2 regions of the Leucobacter albus genome follow, and region 2 is predicted to be linked to the other one. Evidence: riboswitches for the same ligand, from Rfam matches in the RefSeq annotation. Region 2 holds a riboswitch; the other holds the start of a gene.

Region 1 (5,277 bases), on a different contig from region 2:
CAGACGAGGTGACGCTCACCGCGATCACCGACCCAGAGGGCTTCCGTGCCCTCGTGGCCGAAGCTTCGCGGGCGGCCGAGAGCGGCCAGGCAGACCTCGTCGACCGTGGCGCCCACGAGCGCGGCAGCGCACCGGCCGACGAACTCCTCGCAGCGTGGCGGTCGGGGCGGCGCGAGTTGCAGCTGGCGCTCGCGGCCGCGGATCCTGCTGGCCAGATTCCCTGGTTCGGCCCGCCGATGCGGCCGGTAACGATCGCGACCGCGCGCACCATGGAAACGTGGGCGCACGCGCTCGATGTATTCGACGCGCTCGGCCGCACGCTCCCTGCGACCTCGGCGTTGTGGGCGGTCGCGCGCCTCGGCGTGCGCACGCGCGAGTTCGCCTTCAAGATTCGCGGCCTGCCCGTGCCCGCCGCGGAGCCGCGCGTCGAACTCGAGATGCCGGGCGGCGCGCGCTTCGAAGCAGGCCCCGAGGGCGCGGCCGACCGCGTGACGGGGTCGGGCTGGGCGTTCGCCGCGGTGGTCACTCAGCGCAGAAATATCGCTGATGTTGAGCTCGTCGCGCAGGGAGAGGGGGCCGCGGAGTGGATGCGGGTCGCGCAGGCGTTCGCCGGCGCCCCGACCAGCGGGCCCGCGCCGGGGGAGCGGATTGCGTAGGGCGCGCCAGCCCGAGGTCTACATTGAGTGAGAGGAGCGACGCGGTGAACACATACGAGTCTGAAGTGATTGGTCGGGAAGAGATTACCGAGCTCAAAGCTGTGACAAAGCAATTCGTTGCTGCCGAGGTGCTTCCCGAGCAGGCCGAGTGGGAGCGCGCCGGAGAAATTCCCCGAGAGCTGCACCTCGCCGCGGGCCGGCTCGGGCTCATCGGCGCCGGGTTTCCGGAGGCGGTGGGCGGCGGCGGAGGTGGGCTGCTCGCGACCGTCGCAGTTACGGAGGCGGCCCACGAGGCCGGCATGTCTGGCGGAGTGTATGCGTCGCTGTTTACCGCCGGAATTGCGTTGCCGCACATGGTGCTCGCCGGCACGAGCGAGCTGATTGACAGGTTTGTGCGGCCGACGATTGAGGGCGAACTCATCGGCTCGCTCGCAATCACCGAACCCAGCGGGGGCAGCGATGTCGGGCACCTGCGCACGGCGGCGGTGCGCGACGGCGACGACTACGTCGTGAGCGGATCCAAGACGTTCATCACCTCGGCGACCCGAGCGGATTTTGTCACAACGGCGGTGCGCACAGGCGGGCCGGGGGCGAGGGGAGTCTCGCTCGTCGTTGTGCCGACGAACACTCCGGGGTTCAGCGTTGCGAAGAAGCTTGACAAGATGGGCTGGCGAGCCTCTGACACGGCGGAGTTGTTCTACGACCGAGCTCGCGTTCCCGTCTCGATGCTCGTTGGTGAGGAGGGGGCGGGCTTCAGCTATATCTCGCATGGGTTCGTGAGCGAGCGCGTGAGTCTCGCCGCGCAGGCCTACGCGAGCGCGCAGCGGGCGCTCGATCTCACGGTGCAGTGGTGCCGCGACCGAGAAACGTTTGGGCAGCCGCTCATCGCGCGCGAGACGGTGCAGTCGACGCTCGCTGAGATGGCGCGCCGCGTAGATGTGGCGCGGGTCTACACGCGCAGGGTCGCAGAGCGCTGGGACGAGTTCTCGGCGTCTGGTGCCGTGTCTGTGCCTGACGGCGACGCTGAGGGGTTGAGCATCATCTCGGCCGCGTCGTTTGCGAAGAACACGGCCACGATCAATAGCGAGTGGGTGAACCGCGAGGCGGTGCAGCTCTTCGGTGGCATGGGTTTCATGGCCGAAAGCGAGGTCGAACGAATCTACCGCGACAGCCCCGTGCTCGCGATCGGCGGGGGCACCGTGGAGATTCTCACTCGCCTGGCGGGGAAGCACCTCGGCTACCAGCCCTAGCGGTGCGCGGGCATCAAAAATGCGCATACTTGCGCAAGTGATTGAGTGTTGTTAGGCTTGCACTGCGCTTCGTTCGGTGAGGCTCTTGCGTGAACACAGGCCACTGATCTGACGACATCGAGAGATGCCCAAGGTTAAGACAGGCGCCCTCGGCTTAAGGGGGTGCCCGAGGTGGCTGCGTTTTGGCTACGTCACGCAATGCCGAAGCTCTGACATGGAAGCGCATTTCCCGAGCCGTAGGGCTCTTTTTGGTGTGCCCTGAGAGGAACAAGCAGCATGCGCACAGCACTCTATGAACCAACGATGCCGGGGGTGGCGGTCGGGCTCCCCGACGTCGCGGACTGGCCGGCACAGACAGCCACGGCACGCCGTGCCCCGGCGCGGTGGCGGAGCCAGGTATTCGAGGCCCCAAGCGTCGAGCGGGCAGGCAAGCGACGCGCGACAAGGTATGAGCGCTTCACCACGCGCATGGTGCTGGTGAGCAGCGTCATCATGCTCGGGGTCACGGCGTGCCTACACGTCTTTAATTACGGGCTCGAGACCAAGACCTCGTCGACCTCCGGCACGCACGGCAGCTTCTACAAAGAGAACGACTAGCGCCGTGACGAGTGGGCCGCGGGGCGCAGGCCACAGGCTATCGGCCGGGGGTCACCGGCCACCGGGTGCAGGCCACCGGCGATCGGCCGCGGGGCAACGCCGCGCAGAAACAGAAAGTGAAATTCATGAGTAAAGAGCAGGGTACGACGACGTTGTCAGGCAACGTGCAATCCCTCATCGGGGGCCGCTGGGTGCGCGTGCGGGGCGAGAGCCCGCGCCTGCACGCCGAGCTTCGCGACGCGTACGGTGTCGATTTCGAAGACGCAGCGGCTGCGTCGTTCAGCGCAGAGAACGGGTTCAGCTATGTGCCCGTCTCATACGTCACGCGAGCTGGCAGCGGCTATCGCACGATGCGCATCATGGTCGCGGTGAGCACCTCGACCGTCGTGACAATCGAGCCGGAGGAGGCGGCTGACGCCCTCGACCTGGCCGTGGCGCGCATGGGCCGCGACGGTCGCGAGAACGACAGCGCGGTCGAGGTTGTCGGCAGCATTCTGCAGGCGATCGCAGATACGACTGACGAGCTCGTGAGCGCGATGAGTCTCGGCACCGAGCGCATGATGATTGAGACCGGGGCGATACTTGAGAGCCTCGAGGCAAAGAAATCTCGCGAGTTTGGCGTGAGCGATGTCACGTACACGCAGCAGGAGCTCGCCGACATGGAGTCGCTGCTCTCGTATTGCATGGAGAGCCAGCTCGCGCTCGCCGAGGCCGCGCGGCACCTGCGCGCGAAGCTCTGGGGGCTCGGAGCGCAAGTTCGCACCGATCTTGCGCGCCTGATTGACGATATCGAGGCGATCGAGCCGCATATCGAGTTCGTGCACGATCGCGTGCGGCTGCTGCAGCAGACGAACAACCTTGCGCTCAACGTCAAGCAGAACCAGATCATTAAGGTGTTCTCGGTTGTCACCGCCGTCTTCCTGCCGGTGATGCTGCTCTCGACCTACTACAGCATGAACTTCGAGAACATGCCGATTCTCGAGTGGCAGTTCGCGGAGCCAATGATCATCGTGCTGAGCTTCGTGTTCGCACTCGCGCCGCTGCTGTATGTGCGCCAGCGCGGCTGGTTGCGCTAACCCCTTGCATTTCACTATTTATCTGAAGGAATCACACATGACCACCACACCAACCACCGAAGCCCGTTCCTCGGCCACGAGGCCGGTTGCCTGGAGCTCGCGCATCGATGTTCACCACCTCGGTGGCGAAAGCACCCATGCGAGCGCCACCCCGGGAACCTCGCGAAAGCGCGGGAGTTCAAAGATCGAGCGAGAGATCATCTGGGCCGTCGTCGTGCTCTACGCGGGCCTGATTGCGTGCTTTGCCGGCCTGCACCTGTTTGGGCTCACGCTCGGGTAATCTCCCGGCGTCAACGAGACCGATCCCACGCATGTGGGGCGGTCGTACTTTGAAAGTGTGACTATGCAAGACAACACTGAGTCGAGCGTGCAGCTCGAAACGAATCAGCTGCCGCGGCAGGGGTGGCTCCGCGTAAGGGCCTCAGACCAGATAATGCTCGGCAACATTCACCGGCAGTACGGGTTGCGGCTCGACCAGCCGGTGAAACACGCTGTCGAGGAGCAGGGCTTTGTGCTGCTGCCGCTCGACCTGCCGCTGCCCGACCGCGAGCCAGACGCGCAGGCCGCAGCGTCGTTCTCCTCCGCCGAAATCTTGATCGCCTTCACGCCGGAGCTGCTCATCTCGGTCGAGCCAGACCACCCCATCGATGCGCTGCGGCGTGCGCAGAACCTGTTGGCGCGATCGAGTGCCGCGCCGACGAGCCGCGATGCGCTGATTCTGGTGCTCGAGGAGCTCAACGACGCCATGCAAGAGACCGTTGCCCGCATCTCGCAAGTGCTCACCAACCTTGCCGACCAGGCGGTCGACAGCAGCGGGGGCTTCAAGATGGAGGGGCGTCAGGTTGGCGTCGCCGACATCGCGCAGACCGCGGTGCTGCTCGGGGGCGCCGAGGAGCTTATTGCCCGCACCGTGCAGGGGCAGCTCATGCTCGAGCGGGCGGCGCGGTGGGTGCGACGGGGTGGCGGCGAGGTCGATTTTGACTACTCGACGACACTCTCAGATATCGAGGGCGGGCGACGCCACGCCAGGTTTCAGCACGCGAAGGTGCGCAACATTCAGCAGTCGCTCATGACGACGCTTGATTTGAAGCAGAATCAGATCATCAAGGTGTTCACGGTCGTGACCGCCGTGTTCACACCGCCGACGCTGATCGCAGCGTATTACGGGCAGAACTTCGCCAATATGCCCGAGCTTGCGCTCGGCTGGGGTGAGTGGTTCGTGATGGCAACGACCGCGCTATTTGCCCTCGTGCCGCTCGCGTATATCAAGCGGAAGGGCTGGCTGCGATGAGCGTGCGGAGTATCACGCGCGACACCTGGACACGCGTTTTCGTCGACTCGGGCAGCGACTTTGAGACGGCCGAGCGTGTGGTGGCGAACCGCCTGCGTGGCAGCGAGGTCGACCACGAGCGGCGGCTGCCGGTGACGTTTGTCGCCGCCGGGGGCGGGGCTGCGCATGTGTATGAGCTAACCGTCATCGTGCTCCCTGACCAGATCATGACGATCGAGCCGGGCGCGGGGGTGCCGCTGCTGCAAGACGTCGAGGCGCGGCTGCAGTGGTCTGAACGCCCGGGTGAGGGCCCGCATCAGGCGTGGTACGCGATTGCCCAGGCCGGTTTTCAGGCCGCGGTTGCTGCGCTCGGCCTCATGGAAGCAGACATTAACACGGTGCGCGCGCCGATGGCTGAGGCGGCGCGG
Region 2 (5,277 bases):
TCGGTAACGGGCACCGAGAAGCCGAGCACCCGCGGAAGCAGGCGTTCGAGCCGGGCGTGGGCGTCACCGTCGAGGGCCCAGGCGCGCTCGTCGAGCGAATGCCCTGCCTCGTGGTCGGCCACGAGGTCGAGCAGGTGCTCACGCAGCTCGGCCTCGCCGAGGCGCGTGGCGACTCCCGCGACGTGCACGGGTGCGTAGTTGTAGGTTGGTAGCCCCTCGCTGTGGTACCAGTTCGGCGTGATGTAGCTCGCAGGGCCGGGGAACACGATGGTCACGCGACCGCCTGCTGCGAGCTGTTTGCTCGTCGGGTCGGCGAGGGGCATGTGCCCGATGAGCACCGGGTCGCCCCCGGCGGTTTCGCGCCAGAGGATGGGCATGTGCGCGATTGCGAGCGGGTCTTCGGTGATGACCACCGCGAGCGGGTGGGCGTCTACGAGTGCCTTCGCGGTGCCAAGTGCGTCGTGCGGCGCGTAGGTGGGGTTAATCCACATTGATGTTCCCTAGCTGTATTGGTACAGTTTGTAACTGTGTTAATAGATGATCTGGCGCCGGTAGCGTACACGGATGAGCTCGTCTCCGCAATTGCGGCTCGCATTCGTGACGGCCGACTGCCTCCAGGCACCCAGTTGCCGTCGATTCGAGCCCTCGCCGCGGCGGTCGAATTGAGCCCGGGGAGTGTCGCGACCGCGATGCGCACGCTCGGCTCGCGCGGCCTCATCGTGTCGACGCAGGGTAAGCGAAGCGTCGTCGCAGACCTCGCGCGGCTGCCCGTAAGCTACCTCTCGACCGTGCCGACCGGGCTCGTCGATCTAAGCTCAGTCGAGCCAGACCCAGATCTTCTGCCCGCTGTCGCCTCCTACCTCGATGACTCGCTGTACTCTCCGAGCCTGTACGACGCGACCAACGTGATCGCCGAGCTCGATGAGGTGGTGAGGCGGGGGTTCGAAGCAGACGGCGTGGTTGGCGAACTGACCGCGACGAACGGCGCGCTCGACGCGCTCGAGCGCATTCTCAGCGCGCGGCTGCACCCGGGTGACGTCGTGCTCGTCGAAGACCCGTGCTGGGGGTCGCAGCGCACGCTGCTGCAGGTGCTGGGGTGTGAGGCCGTCGGGGTGGCGATCGACGACGAGGGGTTTGTGCCGGCCGACCTGGCCAAGCGGTTGGCTCAGCGCCGGGTGGCCGCCATCATTCACACGCCGCGCGGGCAAAACCCCACCGGGTCTGCGCTCTCGGCGGAGCGCGAGCGCGAACTTCTGCGCGTGCTCGAGGCTTACCCCGATGTGCTCGTCGTTGAAGACGACCACCTGTCGGGAGTCGCCTCGGCGCCGTTTCGCACGCTCACCGCGGGGCGGTCGGCGTGGGCGGTGGTGCGTTCGTTTAGCAAGACGCTCGGCCCCGACCTGCGCCTGGCCGTGGCGGCGATGGATCGCGACACCACCGACCGGGTGCAGATGCGCCAGCTCATCGGGCCTGGCTGGGTGAGTCACCTGACGCAGCGGCTGGCCGCTCGGGTGCTCAACGACCCGGTTGCGCAAGACCGGATTTCTCGGGCTGCCGCGAGTTACGATGAGCGCCGCGAGCTGCTCATTCAGGTGCTCGCGAGATCAGGGATCGCCGCGCGGGGAGTGTGCGGTTTCACCGTCTGTGTGCCCGTGCCGTTCGAAGCGGAGGTTGTGGCCGCGCTCGCGCGAAAGGGGTGGGCGGTGCAGGCCGGGGAGCCGTATCGGCTCGACAGCCCCCCGTTCATTCGGGTGTGCGTGTCGCCGCTGAACGCCGGGGGTGTGCTCGAATTCGCCACGGCGCTCGTCGGGGTTATGCTCACGCCGAGGCGCGCGCTCAGGCGGTGACTGCGGAGGCGCCGGATGGGCGGGGCATTGCTTGCGCAATTGCGCAATTGAGTGTAGCGTGGAGAGAGTAGCGCTTCGTTCGGCGAGGCTCCTGCGTGAACACAGTCCGCTCATCCCACGACGTCTAGAGACGCCCAGGCTGAGGACAGGCCCTCCCGGATTAAGGGTTGGCCCCAAGCGGATTCCGTGAACCGGATACGTCGCGCAGTGCCAAAGCTCTGACGTGGAGGTGTTCGCGGGAATCGTGGGTTCCGGCCTGCTCGTTGTGTCGAGCGCTGCCGAGCTGAGGAGGTGACCCGTGAGCGGCGACAGTAGTCGATCATTCCAGCCGCGCGGCACACACCACCCAGCAGCGACGCACAGCAGCTGAGCGAGAGCACCGAGACGGGCTCGCCGCGCGGAAGACGAGCAGCCCTCGTTCACCGTCTTCACCCGACGCTGCCCACGCCGTTCGCCGCGGCGCGATCTGGCGTGCGTCTGCACCCGAAGGACCGTTGTTATGAACGCCTCACCCATCGAAACACCACCAACGCCGACGCCACCAGCGTCGGACAAGCCCGGCACTGCGCCAAAGACCAACACCAAGCGCAAGATCAAGGTCGCTGCCCCCGAGGCAGACACGCAGTTGCTCGCCCGGGCAACGCAGGCCACCCCCGAGGGGGCGCTCGGTCTCGTGGAGGCCGACCGCGAGGGCCTTACCCAGCTCGAAGCGGCCGCGCGCCTCGACCGTTTCGGGCCCAACGTCGTGCGCCACCAGCGGCCGCCGTCGCCCGTAATTCAGTACCTGCGTACGCTGCGCAACCCCTTCATCCTCATCCTTATCGGGCTCGTCGCTATCATGTTCGTCACCGATGTGCTGTTCGCCGACCCCGAGGAGGGTGCTGACTGGATCGGCGTCATCACGATCGGCACGATGGTGCTCGTCAGCTCGATCATGCGGTTCTGGCAGGAGTTTCGCTCGAGCAGGGCGGCCGAGCGGCTCGCCGCACTCGTGCGCACGACCGCGGCCGTCACGCGCAGAGTCAACGGCGTGCCCGTGACCGGGGAGCGCCCGATCGAGGAGCTCGTGCCGGGCGATATCGTCGAGCTGGCAGCGGGCGACATGCTGCCTGCCGACGTGCGGCTCATTCGCAGTGTCGACCTGCAGGTGAACCAGGCGATGCTCACGGGCGAGGCGATGCCCGTGGAGAAGCGGGTCGTCGCGCTGACAACCCCGAACGAAGCACTCGAGGCAGAGAACCTCGGCTTCATGGGCACCTCGGTCGTCTCGGGCTCTGGCACCGCGCTCGTCTTGCAGACCGGTGATCGCACCGCGTTCGGCAACCTCGCGGCGTCGATTCAGGGCGCCAGGCCAGAGACCGCGTTCGACAAGGGCATCCAGAAGGTCACGTGGACGCTGATCCGGTTTATGGCGGTCATCGTGCCCGCCGTGTTCATTATCAACGGCTTCACCAAAGACTGGGGGAGCGCGTTCATGTTCGCGGTCGTCACCGCGGTCGGGCTCACCCCAGAGATGCTGCCGCTCGTCGTGACCGCGAACCTTGCGAAGGGCGCGCAGATGATGTCGCGTGCCAGGGTGATCGTGAAACGGCTCGCCGCGATCCAAGACCTCGGCGCGATGGACGTGCTCGCGACCGACAAGACCGGCACGCTCACCGAAGACCGGATCGTGCTCGAGCGCCACCTCGACACGCGCGGTCAGACGAGCGACCGCACGCTCGGCTGGGCGACCGTGAACTCGCACTTCCAGACCGGGCTGCGAAACCTGCTCGACGAGGCCGTGCTCACCGCGGCCGGCGACGACCTCGACCGCTCGGTTACGCAGTTCGAGCTCATCGACGAGATGCCCTTCGATTTCGCGAGGCGGCGCATGTCGGTGGTCGTCGCTGAGGGAGCAGACACCCACGTCGTCGTAACGAAGGGTGCCGTCGAAGAGATCCTGAAGATTTCGGTCTGGGAGATGATCGGCACCGATAAGGTGCTGCTCACCGACGAGCGCCGCGCGGAGATCGAGGCGATCGTTGCCGAGCAGAACGCGCTCGGAATGCGGGCGCTCGGCGTCGCGACCCGCGACATCGCGGTCGCGGGCCCGCTCGCTCGCGAGATCGAGTACGCGGTCGACGACGAGTTTGAGATGACGATCGTCGGGATCCTCACCTTCCTCGACCCGCCCAAGGCCTCGGCGAAGCCCGCGCTCAGGAGCATCGCGTCGCACGGCATCGACGTCAAGGTGATCACGGGCGACAACGCGCTCGTCGCGGCGACGGTGTGCCGTGAGGTTGGTATCGATGCGACCCGCGTCGTGCTGGGCGAGGAAACCGAGGCGCTGTCGCTGCAAGAACTGGGAGAGCTCGCCGAGCGCACCCACGTGTTCGCGAAGACGAACCCGGCGCAGAAGGCTCGCATCATCGAGGCGATGCGCGAGAACGGCCGCACCGTCGGCTACCTCGGCGACGGCATCAACGACGCCCCAGCGCTGCGAACGGCCGACGTCGGCATCTCGGTCGACACTGCCGTTGACATCGCGAAGGAGTCGGCAGACATCATTTTGCTCGAGAAAGACCTGACTGTGCTCGAGGCCGGCGTGATGGAGGGGCGCCGCACCTTCGTGAACACGATGAAGTACGTGAAGATGACAGCGTCATCGAACTTCGGCAATGTGTTCTCGGTGCTCGTGGCGAGCGCGATGCTGCCATTCCTGCCGATGATCCCGATCGTCGTGCTCATTCAGAACCTCGCCTACGACCTGTCGATGCTCACGCTCCCGTGGGACAGGGTCGACGACGAGCAGGTGCGCAGGCCCAGGCGATGGGAGTCGAAGACGCTCACCAGATTCATGATTCGCATCGGGCCACTGTCGTCGATCTTCGACATCACCACGTTCATGCTCATGTGGTTCGTGTTCGCGGCCAACACCGTCGACCAGGCGGCGTTCTTCCAGTCCGGCTGGTTCATCGAGTCGATCATCTCGCAGACGCTCATCGTGCACCTGCTGCGCACGCGCAAGCTGCCGTTCATCCAGTCGCGTGCGAGCGCGCCGCTGCTCATAGCGACCTCCATCGTGTGCGTGTTCGGGCTGATTCTGCCGTTCACGGGCTTCGGTGCGGCGGTCGGGCTTGTGCCGCTGCCGTGGAGCTACTTCCCGTGGCTCATCGGCACACTCGCCACCTATTGCATCGTCGTGCAGTTCGCGAAGACGCGCTACGTGCGCCGCTTCGGCGATTGGATCTAACGCAACACCTCTGCTGAGCCCGGGCGGCCCGGGCGCGAGGAACCCGCCTCGTGCCAATGGCCACCCGGGCTCAGTGGCGTAGCAGAGCAAGTATAGAAAGGCGGCATGTCATGGAACTCCTCGACCTTGCCCTCCGCATCACCGTCAGCCTCGTGCTCGGAGCCGCCGTCGGCTTCGAACGCCAGCTGCGCTCCCGCA

Evidence for each region. Region 2 has a riboswitch for magnesium ahead of mgtA (magnesium-translocating P-type ATPase). Riboswitches for the same ligand answer to the same signal wherever they lie in the genome.
Region 1: another riboswitch for magnesium. It lies ahead of ABD115_RS02960 (hypothetical protein); the one in region 2 lies ahead of mgtA (magnesium-translocating P-type ATPase).

What each region holds. Positions count from the first base shown of each region.
Region 1 is NZ_BAAAKZ010000002.1:292,828-298,104, reverse strand. Features, by position in the region: gene ABD115_RS02970 (TIGR03084 family metal-binding protein) at 1-656, shown strand, start outside; gene ABD115_RS02965 (acyl-CoA dehydrogenase family protein) at 701-1,906, shown strand; M-box (ykoK) riboswitch at 1,968-2,133, shown strand; gene ABD115_RS02960 (hypothetical protein) at 2,183-2,503, shown strand; gene ABD115_RS02955 (CorA family divalent cation transporter) at 2,629-3,579, shown strand; gene ABD115_RS02950 (hypothetical protein) at 3,617-3,859, shown strand; gene ABD115_RS02945 (CorA family divalent cation transporter) at 3,923-4,870, shown strand; gene ABD115_RS02940 (CorA family divalent cation transporter) at 4,867-5,277, shown strand, end outside.
Region 2 is NZ_BAAAKZ010000008.1:7,265-12,541, reverse strand. Features, by position in the region: gene ABD115_RS09225 (FMN-binding negative transcriptional regulator) at 1-491, opposite strand, end outside; gene ABD115_RS09220 (aminotransferase class I/II-fold pyridoxal phosphate-dependent enzyme) at 528-1,847, shown strand; M-box (ykoK) riboswitch at 1,915-2,083, shown strand; gene mgtA (magnesium-translocating P-type ATPase) at 2,347-5,079, shown strand; gene ABD115_RS09210 (MgtC/SapB family protein) at 5,190-5,277, shown strand, end outside.